Regions from separate parts of the uncultured Acetobacterium sp. genome, predicted to be linked through region 2. Evidence: riboswitches for the same ligand, from Rfam matches in the RefSeq annotation. Region 2 holds a riboswitch; each other region holds the start of a gene.
What was found. A riboswitch is a leader RNA that binds a small molecule or an ion and turns the genes downstream of it on or off. The one in region 2 is predicted to bind cobalamin.
Positions count from the first base shown of each region.

Region 1: linked by a shared signal. The riboswitch ahead of QZ998_RS06975 (energy-coupling factor ABC transporter permease) and the one ahead of QZ998_RS15295 (class I SAM-dependent methyltransferase) in region 2 are both predicted to bind cobalamin.
Region 3: linked by a shared signal. The riboswitch ahead of QZ998_RS13220 (alcohol dehydrogenase catalytic domain-containing protein) and the one ahead of QZ998_RS15295 (class I SAM-dependent methyltransferase) in region 2 are both predicted to bind cobalamin.
Region 4: linked by a shared signal. The riboswitch ahead of QZ998_RS06885 (ABC transporter substrate-binding protein) and the one ahead of QZ998_RS15295 (class I SAM-dependent methyltransferase) in region 2 are both predicted to bind cobalamin.

Region 1 covers NZ_CAKMJU010000034.1:57,454-61,812, forward strand. The annotation lists gene QZ998_RS06970 (EAL domain-containing protein) at 1-1,497, opposite strand, end outside; cobalamin riboswitch at 1,701-1,881, shown strand; gene QZ998_RS06975 (energy-coupling factor ABC transporter permease) at 2,193-2,948, shown strand; gene QZ998_RS06980 (energy-coupling factor ABC transporter substrate-binding protein) at 2,926-3,225, shown strand; gene cbiQ (cobalt ECF transporter T component CbiQ) at 3,347-4,048, shown strand; gene QZ998_RS06990 (energy-coupling factor ABC transporter ATP-binding protein) at 4,041-4,359, shown strand, end outside.
Region 2 covers NZ_CAKMJU010000124.1:17,487-21,845, reverse strand. The annotation lists partial or broken gene QZ998_RS15315 (ABC transporter ATP-binding protein) at 1-607, shown strand, start outside; gene QZ998_RS15310 (DUF5320 domain-containing protein) at 705-914, shown strand; gene QZ998_RS15305 (MBL fold metallo-hydrolase) at 939-1,760, shown strand; gene QZ998_RS15300 (flavin reductase family protein) at 1,784-2,275, shown strand; cobalamin riboswitch at 2,430-2,608, shown strand; gene QZ998_RS15295 (class I SAM-dependent methyltransferase) at 2,756-3,580, shown strand; gene QZ998_RS15290 (iron ABC transporter permease) at 3,583-4,359, shown strand, end outside.
Region 3 covers NZ_CAKMJU010000100.1:13,182-17,540, forward strand. The annotation lists gene QZ998_RS13210 (DUF92 domain-containing protein) at 1-359, shown strand, start outside; gene QZ998_RS13215 (tocopherol cyclase family protein) at 414-1,394, shown strand; cobalamin riboswitch at 1,480-1,656, shown strand; gene QZ998_RS13220 (alcohol dehydrogenase catalytic domain-containing protein) at 1,766-2,809, shown strand; gene trpD (anthranilate phosphoribosyltransferase) at 2,831-3,943, shown strand; gene QZ998_RS13230 (hypothetical protein) at 3,987-4,151, shown strand.
Region 4 covers NZ_CAKMJU010000034.1:36,943-41,301, forward strand. The annotation lists gene QZ998_RS06870 (glycosyltransferase) at 1-136, shown strand, start outside; gene QZ998_RS06875 (hypothetical protein) at 284-1,024, opposite strand; gene QZ998_RS06880 (sugar phosphate isomerase/epimerase) at 1,190-1,984, shown strand; cobalamin riboswitch at 1,984-2,181, shown strand; gene QZ998_RS06885 (ABC transporter substrate-binding protein) at 2,286-3,242, shown strand; gene QZ998_RS06890 (iron chelate uptake ABC transporter family permease subunit) at 3,345-4,359, shown strand, end outside.

The DNA.
Region 1 (4,359 bases), on a different contig from region 2:
AAATTTATGGCAGGCAGTCAGCAATACCCACTGGCCGATACCGATGATCAATCCCATTTCTTCGGCCAGTGGGATAAAGTCCATCGGTGAAACCCGGCCATAGTGGGGGGAATTCCAGCGAATCAGGGCTTCAAAGCCGCGGATACGATGATCTTCGGCATTGAATTGGGGCTGATACTCGATGAAAAATTCCTTGTTTTCATAAGCCTTTAAGAGCAGTGATTCCATTTGGATCTTATTGAGGATCTCTTCCTTCATATCGGGTCTGAAAAACTGAATGTTATTGCGCCCCAGCTCTTTGGCTTTATACATTGAGGTATCGGCGCTCTTAAGTAGTTCAATCGGTTCTTTGCCGTCCTGAGGAAAGACCGAAATGCCGAAGCTGGCGCTGACTTTAAATTCTGAGCAGTGCGTTTTTATTTTATCGCACAGCTCATTGCGGAGGCTTTCGACATAGTTGTAGGCAGCTTCTTCTTTGATATTTCGTTGAATGATCAGGGCAAACTCATCGCCACCCATTCGACCCAGCAAATCATCTTCATGAACGAGTTCTTTCAAGCGTCTGGCGGTATATTTTAAATAGTCGTCACCATAAAGATGACCCATGGTATCATTGATTTTTTTAAAATTATCGAGATCGATAAAAACAATATAAAAGATTGACTTCTTATCATCAGATCGATTGACCAGTAGATGCAGGCGCTCCAGAATCATTTTGCGATTGGGGAGTTCGGTTAAGCCATCGTAATAAGCGAGAAAATGAAGGCGCTCTTCGTTTTTTCTTATTTCTTCATTGGACGACTGGAGCTCTTTATTCTGGGTGGCCAGGGTTTGTTTGGTGAGATTTAGCGTTTCATACAGGCCGGCAATTTTTTCTTTCTGAGTAATCACCGCATTTAGTCGCTTCATCGCTTTGTCATATCGAAGCTGGGTCATGTGAAAGGTCGCAGCAGCCAGGCTGAACACGAAAGCGAACAGAATATTCTGAATCAGAAAATAAACCGGGGCAAAGCGAAATCCATCAACAGGCAGGAGAAAGGTCACATATAATCCACAGATAAAAGTTGTCGCCGTAATATAATACAGCATTGTTATTTTTAGTCGCATCATGGCAAGGATGATCATCACAAAAGCAGCAGTCCATACTGCCGGGCCAATGATGTGATAGTATCGGATCACGATAAAAGCCAGACAGGTCGATTGGGAGAGCGAAATCAGGTGATCAAATGAATCACTGTTTAATTCTTTTCGGGAAATCGTTTCAAAGGTTAAGCCAAGCAGCAGAAAAATGGCGCTGTTGGTCAGCACCTCGGTTAGATTTCCAGACCAAAAAAAATAAACGATAATGACATTCGCAATTGCGCCAAGAAATAATAGCGGTGATGCCAGCATGCAGCTTAAAATATTTTGATAATACAATATCAGGGAAGGATCATCGGCGGCGTTTAATCGTTCAAATACAGCAGGCACAGTTCGTTTGAATTTAAGTTTATCCATCACAATACCTCTTCGGTTTAAAGGATTACAGACATTTGATCTATTGTAGCATTTTACAAGCTTGATTGCGATAGAAAGTCGTGCAAATTTAATAAATACTTAACCAGTTACTATTTAAAGAAGCTAATTTTTAGCCTTAAAGCGCCTAAAAAAACCTGTACATTTATCATATCCGTGTTATAATATAAACACAATTAAATAAGAGATGTAAAAAATCATTTAGGATGAATAAATTCATTGAGGGAATCTGGTTAGAATCCAGAACGATCCGGTCACTGTAATTAGTTATGTCTCCTTAATATGTCACTGGGCACGTTTTGTCTGGGAAGGCGAGGAGAATAAAAGCTATAAGTCAGGAAACCTACTAAAATGATGTGCTAAAGTGTCCTTCCAGGGAAAAGGGAAGTTAGTAACATTAACAAAAGTTGATTCTATGATATTGCGTGATAGAATGAATGGAAACGTGTAATGATAAAACCTTTTTTCCCATCATAATGTGGGTGAAAGGTTTTTTTTTCGGGCAGTAGTGGATTCAGTGAATGCGTTACGCAAGCTAGCAAATCCGAACGTTCAAAGAAATACTTGCAGTTATCTTTGATTTGAGTACATAAAACTATCGGCTTTTAGTGTGTCCATTGAAATGGGCTGTGTGAAGCCCTCTTTTTTACTGGTTGATATAAAAAATGGAGGTAAAAATGAAAAGAACAAAAAACACAAAAAGAAACATGACATTTGTTGGAATTGTATTTTTAATGGTCCTTTTGGCTGCTCAACCGGTCAACGCCATGCATATTATGGAAGGCTTTCTGCCGATTGGCTGGGCGGTCTTCTGGTGGGTATTATCACTGCCGTTTATCGCTTTCGGATTATATCAGGTCGGAAAAATATTTAAAGACAAGCCTGAGCAAAAAGTTTTATTGGCGATTGCAACCGCCTTCACCTTTGCCTTATCAGCTTTTAAATTACCTTCGGTAACCGGCAGTTCCTCGCATATGACCGGGATCGGTTTGGGTGCCATTGTCCTGGGTCCTTTTGCTACCGTTGTGGTTGGTACCATCGCGCTGTTATTTCAGGCGCTTTTGCTGGCTCATGGCGGGTTGACTACGCTGGGAGCCAATGTCTTTTCAATGGCAATAGTGGGATCTTTTGTTGCTTACGGAATCTATAAAGGGTTGTCAAAGCTCAATGTCCCCAAAGCACTAACCGTTTTTTTAGCAGCTTGTATCGCTGATCTGGTGACCTATATAACAACATCGATCCAGTTAGGTCTGGCCTTCCCGGATCCGGTTGGTGGGATGACGGCATCGGTTGCTAAATTTTTAAGTATTTTTGCCATTACCCAGATACCGCTGGCAATCATCGAAGGTATTTTAACCGTACTGGTGGTCAATGCCATCTACCAATATAAAGAAAAGGGGATTATTTCAAATGAAACTCTCGCTGACAACTAAAATCATTCTGGTTATGCTAATTGGAGCACTGATTATTATTCCTCAGATTGCCTTGCCAGAGGCCGAGTTTGCGGGTGCCGATGACGCCGCCGGAACGGCCATCACCACAATCGATCAAAATTATGTGCCCTGGTTTGAAAGCTTGTTTGATCCCGGCGAGATGGAAGAAAACCTATTCCTTTTCCAACAGATCCTAGGCGTTGGCGGGTTGGGAATCTGCTTTTTCTATCTTTATAAAAAATCGGGAAAAAATGAAAAGGCCGAGAAATCGGCGTAAATAATGAAAACAGATTAACAAGGGTTTGACCCCTTGGTCATTGGTCGGTAGGGGAGTTTGTCACCAACCTGAAGCCCGGTGACTGATATCAATATTAACAGCATCGAAGAAGGAGACTACCATGATTGATCGTTTTGCGCATACCAATAAACTTAGCAATGCCAATCCTACTGTTAAGGTAGTGGTTTCATTAATCATGCTCCTTTCGGTCTTTTTTATCAGTGAACCCCTGTATATGGCAGGGGTTTTTGGTGTTATGGTGGCTTGCACCCTGCTGTGGGCAAAAATTCCCGGACGTATTTATCTCCATACACTGATTTTTGATTCGATCTTTATTATCCCCGGAGCGCTGGCATTATTATTCACCATTTCCAAAGGGGGCGGTGACTATTTAGTGGCATTTAATTTTTTCCAGTTTACCATCGGCATCACCACCGCCAACTTGGTGCTGGCCAGTCTGGTTTTTTGTAGAGCGATGTCAGGCGTTTCCTGCATGCTTTTTTTGATTTATACCACCCCGGTGATGCAGATTGCCGGCGTGATGAAAAAAGCCCATATCAGCAATACTTTTTTAGAGATATTTATTCTAACCTACCGCTTTATCTTTGATTATTGGGATAAAATAAAAATTATGGCAACCGCTCAGGAGTTACGCTTTGGTTACCGCAATGTAAAAGTCTCAATCCAATCGATTGCAATGATGTTAAGCAATTTAATTCTCATGGCCATCCAGAGCTACGAGGAGATGACAAAAACCCTGGAATTAAAGCAATATCAGGGAGACTTTCATGTAAGCTATCGGAAAGGTCTTAAAAATGATTAAAACTAAAAATTTGACATATCAATATCCGGACGGCACTACCGCTTTAAAAGGTGTCTCCATTGACGGAAACAGGGGAAATTGCATCGCCCTCATCGGTGAAAACGGTGCTGGTAAATCGACCTTAATGTCAGCCTTAATTGGGCTGATCAAACCAACTGAGGGAACTGTTTTTTTTAAGGAAGAACCCTTATCCTATAAGAAAAAAAATCTCTACGAATTTCGCAAATCAATTGGGCTGGTTATTCAGGAATCCGATAAGCAGGTCTTTTATTCAGGAATATATGATGACGTGGCCTTTGCCTTAAGAAACA
Region 2 (4,359 bases):
GGCCGGGAAAACCACCATTATTAATCTGTTGATGCGCTTTTATGATACTGACGCCGGGAATATTTATGTCGATGGTAATGAGGTCCAGGAACTGACCCGGGACAGTCTGAGAAAATCCTTTGCTATGGTGCTTCAAGATACCTGGATTTTTCATGGTACGATTTATGAAAACCTGACTTATGGTAAAGAGAATGCCACAATGGCCGAGGTGGTGCAGGCGGCCAAAGCTGCCCGCATTCATTCGTTTATTGAGCATCTGCCCCATGGCTATGAAACTATTTTGAGTGATGAAGGAACCAATATTTCCAAGGGCCAGAAGCAGCTCTTGACGATTGCTCGGGCGATGTTGTTAAATGCCAAAATGCTGATCCTCGATGAGGCCACTTCCAACGTCGATACTCGCACCGAGAAAAAGATCCAGGAGGCCATGCGTCATCTGATGAAAGATAAAACCTGTTTTGTCATTGCTCATCGGTTGTCAACGATCCAGAATGCTGACTTGATTCTGGTAGTGGATCAGGGTGATGTGGTGGAACAGGGAACCCACGAAGAACTGATGGCGAAGGGCGGCAGTTATTGGCAGATGTATCAGGCGCAGTTTGAATGAGTTGCTCAGAAATCAAAATAGTTATTGACATATGTTTGAAAAAACATATAATAATAGTATAAGTAACATATATTAATAATATCAAGGAGGCTTTAAAATGCCAGGAAGAGATCGAACCGGACCACATGGTCGGGGTTCCGGCAGTGGAAAAGGGTTAGGACGATGTTCGGGAATAAACGCATATGGGTTTGGAAAAGGCTGTGGCTGCGGACGAAGTAAGAAGAAAGTGATTAACAAAAACGCACCGGTGACGGATCAGGCAGACTTAGAAACGGCTGAGGATCAGACAGCAGCAAACAAAAGCTAAAAATAAAGGGCTGAGGGTGGCTAAATGAAAATTGTAACATTGGCTGAAAACACATCAGTATCAGAAGAATTCAGAAGCGAACATGGATTGAGCCTTTACATTGAAACCGAAACCCATAAACTGTTATTTGATGTCGGGGCCAGCAGTTTGTTTGCCGAAAATGCCGAAAAACTGGGGGTTGACCTTTCAGAAGTGGATACCCTGATCATCAGCCATGGCCATTATGATCATGGCGGCGGTTTAAAAACATTTATGGAGATCAATGACAAGGCGGCTATCTATCTCAATGGTCAAGCATTTGAAAATCATTTTTCTAAACGTGCAAATGGTCAGGCTTATATTGGCTTGGATCAGGAACTGTTTTGCAACCCGCGCTTTATCTTTTTGGCGAATGATTTCGTGATTGATGATGAATTATGTATTTTTGCAAATGTTCAGGGTCAACGCTGCCGCTCCACCGCCAACGCTGACCTGCTGATGGAAAAAGATGGGCAACTGATGGCAGATGATTTTTGTCATGAACAGAACCTGATCATCCGCGAAAAAAATCAGCTGGTGTTGGTGGCAGGCTGTGCCCATCGGGGCATTGTCAATATTCTTGATCATATGGCGATAAACTACGATCTGCAGCCGACGGTTGTCATTGGCGGCTTTCATCTTTATAATCGCTCCCAAAAAAAACCGGAGGCAAAAGAATTGATTGAGGAAATTGGCAACGCCCTTAAAAAGACAGAGGCAGTTTATTACACCTGCCATTGTACTGGGAAAGAGCCCTATCAAATTCTAAGAACGATGCTGGGAGAACAGGTCAACTATCTGGCTACCGGCAGTCGAGTTAGTCTTTAAAAGTAAAAAAACGAGGAGAATTTATGAGTAAAGCAAAAGGAAATATGAAGTCGTGTTTGAATCCAATGGCCAAGGTGTTGGTATCCTGTCGGGGCTTAAATGGCGAAAACAATGCCCTGGCGGTTGGCTATTGCGGAAACTGCAGTTATGATCCGCCGATGGTTATGGTCGGGATTGTCCCCTCCCGGTATTCGTATCATTTGATCAAAGAATCCGGTTGTTTTGTGGTGAATCTAGTTGATCAGGCCTATGAAGAAACCTTTAAATATCTGGGCAGTCACAGCAAACGGGACGAGGATAAGCTGGCCGTGATGAAGGTCAATCTAGAAGAAGCTAAATTTGTCAATGCTCCAATTTTATCGGATTGCCCGGTTAATATTGAATGCACGATTGTAGACTCCATTGTCACCGGTTCGCATGAAATGTTTGTCGGAAAAATTGAATATGTTCACGCCGATTCAAAAATGGTCAGCGACGATGGTTGTATTGATTTTTCACAAATAAAGTTCTTATAAACAGATCAGGATATAGCGTTTTGTAGTTGACATCAAAGAATTATAATGGTATTATGTCAAAAAAATAAAAAGTGTTTGATGACACGAATAAAATTTAAATTAGGTTTTAGTTTGGCATAACGAATTTATCTAAATGCGGACTATAATCGACATCAAAAAGTGAATAATTCAAGGTGCCGATCATAACGATCGGAGAATAGGGAAGCTTAAAAAGCACGGACCCACCACTGTGAACAGGGACGAATTCTTAATAAACCACTGGGCTAAAGCCTGGGAAGGTGAGAATAGGATGAACTGTTAGTCAGGAGACCTGCCTTGATATAGAGATAATACCAGGGGACGATTGGTAGCTTGATTTGGAATACCTTGAGATGGGAAGGGTTTCTTTTATTTATAAAAGAAGCTCTTTTTTTTATGTGTTCAAAGTGGGCAATTAAAAAATAGGTTAGTAAAAATTATAAAACAAAAAAAGGAGAAGTGATGAACTTTGAGGAAAAATGGATTGATAGTAAGAAAAAGACGGATTTAAATGAGAGCAAGCAATTTTGGGACGATCGGGCATCGGAATTTAATGAAATTGGGAAGAGGGAAATGGTTGACGATCCGGTGCTGCTGCTTTTAAAAAGCAAGGGAGCCATTTTTCCGGGAGCCAGAGTGCTTGACATCGGCTGCGGTGCTGGTCGCTATTCCAAAGAATTCCTAAGAATCGGTTGTGAGGTCGTGGGAATTGATATTTCGCCCAATATGATCGATTTTACCAAGGAGAACACCGCTAGTTTAAATGTCGATCATTTTACCTTCAAGGTACTGCCCTGGGAGACAGCGGATCTGGCTGCCGAAGGATGGGAAGGCTATTTTGATCTGGTTTTTGCTTCCATGAGCCCAGCCATTAGTGGCCCGGAAGAATTAAGAAAAATGAATCAGGCCTCTAAAGGCTATTGTTTTATGAGTGGACACCTGATCAAAGAAGATAAAATTGGAAATGAATTACGAGTGGCTCTGCATAAAGAAAACCGCGCCGCAGATTACCGGAACACCTTATATTATGCCTTTAATATTCTCTGGGATATGGGCTATTTTGCGGAGTTTAGACACAGCGAGAATCAGCGGGAAAGTGTTTGGGAACTGGAGAAAGCTGCCAATTATTATACCCATATGTTAAGAGCTACCGATGAGCAAACCAAACAGGCGATTCGCGAGTATCTTAAGAAGAAAAGCGAAGCCGGACAGATCAAAGATGTCAACTATTCCAAAAGCGGTCAATTGTTGTGGTCGGTTCAGGCTGATCAAATAAACGGGAGATAAAGATGCTAAAAAAACCAAGTGCTGTGATTGAGGTGGAGGGCGACAGCCTCGAATTATACCAGAAATTTACCAGTAAAAAAATCATGCTGATTCTCATTCTTTGCACTTTGTTGCTGGTGGTAGCGATTTTTGCGATGAATAGCGGAGCCATCGAACTGGACCCCACCGACATTATCAAAACCCTGATGCGTATCGGCACCGAAATTTCCAGTGTAGTGGTATGGCGGATTCGTTTGCCTCGAGTTCTGGCCGCGGTCATTGCCGGCGCTGGTTTGGCGGTGGCCGGATGTGTGATGCAAAATAACTTAAGAAATCCGTTGGCATCGCCCTCTACCTTGGGAATTTCCAGTGCGGCCGCCTTTGGTGCCAACATTGCTATTATTGTATTGGGTGCTGGTACCATGCAAAGTTCAGCAGCTCAACCGATTATTGTCAATAACCCGTATCTGGTAACGATTTTCGCCTTTGTCTTTTCTATGGGAGCCACCATGGTGATTCTGCTGCTAGCTCGAATGCGCAGTTTTTCACCGGAATCGATCGTCTTGGCCGGGGTGGCGCTAAGCTCTCTTTTTGGAGCAGGAACCACCTTGATTCAGTATTTTGCTGAATCGGTGCAGATTGCTGCCGCTGTCTTCTGGACTTTTGGCGACCTCGGTCGGGCTGGCTGGACGGAGGTTTATATTTTGGCTGTAGTGGTGGGTCTTTCGATGATCTACTTTATGATGAAGCGTTGGGATTATAATGCCCTTGATACGGGTGCCGATGCCGCTAAAAGCCTG
Region 3 (4,359 bases), on a different contig from region 2:
TATCCGGTGGGGTTAGTGGGCTGGGTCTACTGGCTTCGCTGGGTGGTTCGGCGGTGGTAGCATTGACCTATGGCCTTTTTCAATTTGCCGCCGGAAATAGCGGGATGCTTTTATGGATGCAAATCGGTGTTATTACCATTGGCGGTCTGTTGGGGTCAATCATTGATAGTTTGCTGGGCGCTGCCATCCAGGCCAAGTATATCAGCCATGAAACCGGACAGTTGACCGAAAAACCCAGCGATAATAACAAACCCAACCGCTTGTATAGCGGGCTAGCCTTTGTCAACAATGATTTTGTTAATTTTGCCAGCTCCTTGCTGGCCGCCGCGCTGGTGTTAATTTTTTTTAAATTTCAGTGAGTCCAGGTACTTAGGGGTATAGCAAAAACTGAGGTATTTGAAAGGAGCGTAATGATGATCAAGCAAGCGTTTTTTCAGGGTAAAAACAAGCGGCGACGCTATTTTGAAGGCTGGTATTTTAAATGTATCAGTGCGGATCGCAAACATGCCATTGCTATTATTCCGGGAATGGCCATTGATCCCCAGGGCGAAAAACAGGCATTTATCCAAGTAATCAATGCTGTAAATGGTAAGACATGGTATCATCATTTCTCCTATTCAGAATTTAAAGCCAGATCAAACCGGTTTGATGTCGAAATAGAGAATAATAGCTTTAATGCCGAGGGTCTGTCTTTAAATGTCGAGACAAGGGAGGGCAGTATCAAAGGACGGCTGACCTTTGAGCAAATCCATCCTTTTCCCAGGGGAGCAAAGCATCCTGGGATTATGGGGCCATTTGGAATAATTCCCTTTATGGAGTGTTACCATGCCATCATCCATTTATACCATGAGATTAAGGGCGTGATTGAGCTTGATGGTGAGATTCTGGATTTTAATGGCGGCGTCGGTTATATCGAAAAAGACTACGGTCGCTCGTTTCCCAAAACCTACCTCTGGCTTCAGGCCAGCCATTTTGAAGATGGAAATGCTTCTTTTGTCTTTTCCCGAGCCAATATTCCTTTTTTGGGATTTGAATTCCCCGGTTTCTTTGCCTATTTTACTGACTTCAAAGCGATTACCCGGCGTTTTGCGACCTATAATTTTTCGCGGGTTGAAAAATGGGAGGTTGATACCGAAAAGGGAACCTGTGCCGGAGAGTTAGAAGGGCCAAATGGGTCGCTAGCTTTTAGTGCTCAGATGGCCGGCGGCGGTCGGCTTCGGGCGCCATTGGATGGCCTGATGGATCGCGAGATAATTGAGAGCATCACCGCCAAAGTTTGGGTGCGTTTGACAAATAATCAGGGAGATATTATCTTTGAAAGCTCCAGTAATGAAGCGGGGATGGAGATATGCATGGATGAAGCAGTTGTATCGAACCAAGAATCACAACCATAAAAGCCAATTATCTTGGAAAATCTTTAGCAGATGTTGCCTAAAATGTGTTTTATCCGGGATCGGACTTATGATATAATAAATCAAAATTTAATAATCGTTTTCAGGTGCCCCTTGGGGAGAATAGGAAAATAAGTGAAAAGCTTATACGGGCCCGCCGCTGTAAATTGGGAATTTCTGTCACGATGCCACTGTTTAAAAAATGGGAAGGCGACAGAGGTGATGATCATAAGTCAGAAGACCTGCCTGAGAATTAGATGTTGAGAGATGTGGAAAGTCTGCGCTTTATTAGCGTGGCTTTTTTTTGTCAAAAGATACGTTAGACAGCTTTTATAAAAGCTTGTCAGATAAGTAAGTGATGGGGTGGAGATAGAGTGAAAGCAGTTGTTTTAGAAAAGCCGGGAGAATTAGTTCTGAGAGAGTTGGAAATGCCGGTTTGCGGTGCCAGCGAGCTGTTGGTACGGGTCAGAGCTTGCAATATTTGCCGAACCGATTTAAAATGCGCGACGGTAGGGCAACGGGATCTTGTTTATCCCAGAGTATTGGGACATGAAATTGCCGGAGAAATTATTGCAAAAGGTAGCCAGGTTGCTCGTCATAGGGTGGGGCAGCGGGTTCACATTCATCCGGGAATTTCCTGCGGTAAGTGCCAATATTGTAAAAAAGGTCAGGATAATCTTTGCGATCAGATCAAAATTATGGGCTTTAATTTTGATGGCGGATTTCAGGAGATAATTAAAATTGATCAGAAAGCCCTAAGATCCAAGGTCGTCAATCTGATCAATAGTAAATATTTAACCTATGAAGAAATAACCTTTATAGAACCGCTGGCCTGCTGTGTTAATATTCAGGATCGTCTAAAAATGAATTACGATTCGGTGTTGGTGATTATTGGCGGAGGGCGCCTTGGTCTGCTAAACTTATTCCTTGCCAAAGCAGAGCGGGTCACTAAGGTGATCCTGATTGAAGAAAATGAGGGTCGCCGCAACCGTGGCAAAGCGCTTGGCTTTGATGCTGTTTTTAGTGGTCGTGAGCCGGACCTGTTAAACCAGCTCAAACGTTGCACCAATAATCGGGGCGTCGATGTGGTTATTCCCTGCTGCCCGGAACCAGCGGCTTTGGATCTGGCCGTGCAGATTTTACGCAAAAGAGGAACTTTGGGGTATTTTAGTGGTATTACCAAGGGTCAGGATGCTTACCCGGATATCAACCAGATTCATTATAAGGAAATTTCAGTGGTTGGATCATATGGCTGTAGTGTTGGACATAGCCGCAAGGCCAAGGCCTTTCTGGAATCAAAAAAAGTATATGTAAAACCGCTGATTTCGCGTCGGGTTGAGCTAGAAGATCTGGCGACGGGAATGGATTATCTAAGAAATGGTGATGGCTATTCAACGATTGTCGTGATGAATAAATAGTTAAAAAACAAGGAGAAAAAAATGGAAAAAACAATCAGTAGCAAAGATTATGGGCAGGTGATTACGAAGCTAATCAATAAAGAAAACCTATCTAAAGATAATTCCAAGCAAATGTTTATGGAAATTTTAAGTGATAAACAAACAGCCATGCAACAGGGCGCTTTTTTAGCGGCACTTAGTGCTAAAGGGCCGACACCAGAGGAAGTGGCTGGAAGCTTTGAAGCCATTTACGAGGTTGATACCTTCAAGGTAGAACCGGTCACCGAGTTTCCGATTGTGGATAACTGCGGCACGGGGATGGATAGTTTTAAAACCTTTAATATCAGCACTGCTGCATCGATTATCGCAGCCGCGGCCGGCATTCCGATGGCCAAACATGGTTCTCGGGCCTTGACCTCGGTATGCGGAACCATCGATGTACTGGAAGCATTGGGGATCGACATGGATTCCAAAGTGGAATTGGTTAAAGAAAGTATTGAACAAGCTGGTATTGGGATCTTTAACGGGATGAGTCCGGAAGTTCATCCGGTGGCGCTGGGACGGGTTTTATCGCAGATTTCATTTGGCAGTGTGCTAAATATTTCGGCCTCGTTGGCTAATCCGGCACTGCCTCAGTATGGGGTTAGAGGGGTTTACTCGAAAGAAATGTTGGCCTTTGTGCCTCAGATCATGGCGGAGATTGGTTATAAACGAGCCATTGTTGTCTATGGCGAAGTTGGCGACCAATCGATTGATGAGGCGTCAACCATCGGAACCACCTATCTTGCCGAGCTGAAAGAAGATGGTACTGTGGAAAACTATTCATTTAATCCACAGGATATGTTGATAACTCCGGGAATTGTGGATGAAATCCGCACATTTGACTCGGTCGAAGCGTCTGCTTTGTGTATCGTTCGGCTTTTAAAGGGGCTAGAAACAAAAACCCGCGAAGATATTGTTGCCTTAAATGCCGGTCTGATTCTTTATTTAAGAGACAAATCGCCAAGTATTCGCGAAGGTTATGAAATGGCACTAGAACTGATTCATAACGGTGCGGCCTGGGAAAAATTGAAAAGCTGGGTTAAGTATCAGAATCGGGATGGCATTCAGGGACTGGCAACCTTAGCTATTCTGGAAGAAAAGGTTATCAATTAAGATGCTTCTCTATGCCTTAAAATCACATGAAGGTTATCTGAAAATGGCTGAAAACAAGGACTTTAGCCTGGTTGGCATCAATAAAGCCAGTGTTTATCCGGAAACCGAACTGGTGAGGCTAAAAGCACTCAAAGCGGACCTTCAGAAGCAGCTGCCGAGCCTGCGGATTATTAAAATAACGCTTACAGAAACAGACCATTTTGCTTAACTAAAAGTCGGACAGGATTCCCTTTACTATCAAGCAAACAGATGATATGATATGAATAGAAAATTTAATTGCAAGAACCTTTCTCGTTGAGAAAGGTTCTTTTGCCATCTTGAAAGATTCTTTAGCAGAGAGAAATGAGAGCTGGCTAACTTATCCACAATTGTCTATAAAATCAACACAATTGTGGATAAGTTTGGATCTTTCCCCA
Region 4 (4,359 bases), on a different contig from region 2:
GCTGGTGATCGTCTTTGGCTTCTTCGGCGTCTTTGTGATTCTGGCGGTAATCATCAAATACTTATCAATGCTGATCGAACTGGTCTTCAGCAAACAAAAGTACACCATCGAGTCGGTCGAAACCATTAGCGAGTAGGAACTACCGTACCGACCAATTGTTAATCTGTTGTTTGCTGCGGGATCGGACAGGCTACCGCCTGTTCGCCCCGATGCAAACAACATGATGTAACAATTGTCGGTACTAGGTTATCACGGATAAAAAACAAAGGCTGCCTAGCCGATTTTACTTAATCTCGACTTCGGCGTGGGGATCGAAGGGGTTGGTGCGCAGCGAAAAGGAGTATAGAAAAGGGTAGGACTTTCGCAGATGGTTCATATAGATCAGCCATTCTAAGAGCAGCAGCTTCTGAACCCGCTCAATATCGACCATCAGGTGGGCGTGGTCTTTTTCAGGGAGCTGGTTAAGATCCTTGCGATTGGCCAATTCCTGCTCAGCATGAGCTAGCGACATAATCAGATCGGAAAAGGTTTCGTGTTCAATCAGGATCGGGTTTTCTAACAGGGTCAGAAAGAGTTCCCGTTTAGCGGTGAGAAAGCTACTGAGATTTAACAAACAGGGACCCTGAAAGTTTACAGAGGAGTCAATTTTCTTAATTTGTCTAATGGCATTTTTGTAATCCCGGCTATCCCATTGGGGATCGATTAATAAAACGGCTTGCAGGTCTTTTAAATGGGCATCTTCTTTACAGAAAAAGCCCATCAATTCGACCCCGGCCTCAGAAAAGAAGACACTGACGACCATGTTCACCTTCTTGAGCCGTTCAGCCTTATCTTTGTCACTAATGATCTTGTGAAAAATAATTGAAACCAGTAACACATCCACCGGTAAAAAAGCGATATCACCAAGCAGATAAATAAAGATATGGTGAGTGTCTTTGAATATCAAAAAGTGGATAAAGTAAAGGATCACCGACAGGGCGATAAAGCTCGATGCCATAAGCAGAGCCTTGTAGTTTTTTTTCATAGATTGTCTCCAGTGTTCAAATTTATAGGACTTTTGTTTAATTATAACGCAATTTTTAAAAGAAGACTAGCGAATAGTCCGATTAGCAGAGCAAAATTGCTTGATCGATTATGAAGGTGTTTTCTGGCCAATATTTTAAATGATCTAAGAGAAGGTAGGACACCGATGAAATTTAGTATGTTTTCCTGGTTTGGTTACTTTATGCCTTTTGAAGAGCGGATAAAAATTATTGCCGATGCCGGTTTTGATGAGGCGATGATTTCCTGGGAGGATGAGCTTGAGCCCTGGGCACTAAAGAAAGAAGCATTCCCGGAGCTGGTCAGAAAGAATGGTTTGGCGATTACCAATATGCATGCTCCATTTATCGGTTACAGTGATATCTGGACGGCCTCGCGCATGGAGATTTCGCCCAAGCTTAAGATGTTCAAGGATTATTTAAAAGATTGCCAGGCTTTTGAGATTCCGGCGATGGTGATGCATACCAATGATCTCGATGCATTTACGCCGGATTTGGATAAGGGTTTGGCTTTTTTCTCCGAGCTGGCCGATGCCGCCGAGAAGTACAACGTCGATTTGGCGGTCGAAAATGTCTCGCGCCAGCATCTGTTGGTTTATCTATTAGATCAGATTGATGCCCCGCGGTTTGGGATGTGCTATGACAGCTCCCACGATTTTCTGGAAGAACAGAATTGCGGCCGGATTTTAAAGGCATATAAGCATCGGATTAAGGCGCTACATCTTTCAGATAATGACTTTTTGCAAGATCGCCACTGGATTCCCGGCGAAGGCAGCATCCCGCTGGATGCGGTGATGGCTGAGATTCAGACGGTGCCAACCATCAAAACGATTTCTTATGAGGTGCTGGCTAATGCAGTCTGGCAGGAGAAAGATCCGCTCGATTTCGCTGTGGCGGTTAAGCAGAGTCTGGCAACCAAGGATCCAGAATCACGGCAAAAATAATCAATTGAAAAGTTGCCTATTCTGTGATACACTGCCACTAATATAATAGAAAATTGATGAGGAAAGGGGTGCAAAACCCCTGCAGCCCCCGCTACTGTAATTGCTAATAAGGTTTTTGTGCCACTGTCTTATGGATGGGAAGGGAGAACCAAGGATAGGCAAGAGTCAGGACACTCATAATCATTGATATTCTTCGGTGGGAAGAACAGGATTAAACCTTTTGTTTAGTATCCAGCCTCCACAGGAAGCTGGATTTATTTTTGCAAAAAATGCAAAAAAATAAAGAAAAAGAAGGAAGAAAATGAAAAAGAAGAAGCTCAGAAGGCTATCGGCTAGTTTAATTATTTTAGCCTTGATGGTATCCTTTACTGGATGTCAACAAAGCGGCACAACAACGGATGCTAAGGGAGTTGAGACGAAAAGTGGTTCGACCAGTTATCCGGTAACAGTAACAGATAATGCCGGCAACGCCGTGACCATTGATAAAGAACCACAAAAGATTGTCTCGTTATCACCGGCAACAACCGAAATTCTGTTTGCCCTGGATCAGGGTGATAAGGTGGTAGGACGGACAAAATATTGCAACTATCCCGAAGCTGCCTTAGCAGTCACCGATGTGGGCAGCTTTAACTCACCGACCCTTGAAAAAATCATTGAGTTGTCACCAGATCTGGTGGTTGCATCTGATTTTATTTCTGATGATATCAAACAACAGCTGGAGGCGACTGGCGCTAAAGTGATAACCTTTAATGCTGCCAATATTGACGGGATTCTAAGCAATATTGTTGATACTGGGGAAGTGACCAATGCCAATGATCAGGCCAAAGCGGTCGTCGAAAAAATGGCAGCTGAGCGAGAAGCCTTAAGTGAGAAAGCACAAACAGCCAAAACCCAGAAAGTAGTATTTTTTGATATCGGAAAGTTTTACTCGGCAGGTCCCGGTTCCACCCTTGATTCCATGCTGACCGATCTAAATGCAGTGAATATTGCTGCCGATAAAACCGACCAATGGCCACAGCTCAGCACTGAAGAAATCATTGCTGACAACCCCGATGTTTATATTTCACTGTACACCACACCAGAGGAAATCAAGGCGACCCCAGGCTTTGACAAAATCAATGCGATTATCAATGATCAAGTAATCTATTTCGAATTTCTCACTTTGGAAAGTGATATGATCCAGCGGCCAGGGCCACGTATTATTGAAGGAATGGCCTTGATTGCCGAAAGTATTTATCCGGAAATTTTCACTAAATAAGAGTAAGTAAGTCTTTCTAATGGGGTGAATGCTGTTCGCCCCCTAGTTTTCTCTAGGAGAGACCCAGGGGGCGAACAGAAAAAAGGATCAATTGGAGAAATCATGAAAAACAGAGTCAAGAAATATAGTATTATCATATCCATTGCTATTTGTATCATCATTATTTATGTCTGTACTTTGTTGGGAGTGGCGTCGATTTCTTTTTGGGATGCTAATAAAATCCTGCTGAATCAGATTTTTCGGATCGATTTGGGGATGGAAAATATTAGCGCGGGAGCCATTGCCATTATTTGGAATGTGCGATTGCCGCGGATTATTCTGGCCTTTATTACCGGTGGGGTGCTGGCCATCTGTGGCGCCGCCTACCAGGGAATCTTTAAAAATCCCATGGCTGATCCTTATATTTTAGGGGTATCATCGGGGGCGGCTCTGGGAGCGACGATTGGCATTGTGATGAATTTTTCCAGCAGTTTATTTGGGATGAACGGCACCGCTATTTTAGCTTTTGTCGGATCATTTGCATCGATTTTAGTGGTTTATAATATCTCCCGAGTCGGTCGCAAGGTTCCGGTGGCGACACTGCTACTTAGCGGCATTGCCATCGGGCAAACCATTAGTGCGATCATGTATTTGCTGATGATTTTTAATCAGGAAGAAATGACCCGGATTATGTTCTGGATCATGGGCAGTTTAAACGGTAAGGGCTGGGGTCAGGTTTTAACGGTGCTACCTTATGTTATTATCGGATGTATCGTTATGCTGACCTCAGTTCGAGAATTGGATATCATGCTGTTGGGCGAGGAAACCGCGACTCAGTTGGGGGTGGATACCGAGCGTTTAAAAAAGAAAATTTTAATTACCTCATCGCTGCTGACCGCAGCAGTGGTCTCGGTTACCGGGATCATCGGGTTTGTGGGATTGGTAATACCCCATATTGTCCGCCTGGTAACTGGTCCTAAACATCGGGTTTTGATTCCTTTTTCGCTACTCTTTGGTGGAGCGTTTTTAATTCTGTGTGATACGCTGGCCCGAACGGTGGCTGGTCAGGAAATTCCCGTCGGGATTATTACCGCCGCCTTCGGCGGACCCTTTTTTGTCTATCTCTTGAGAAAACGAA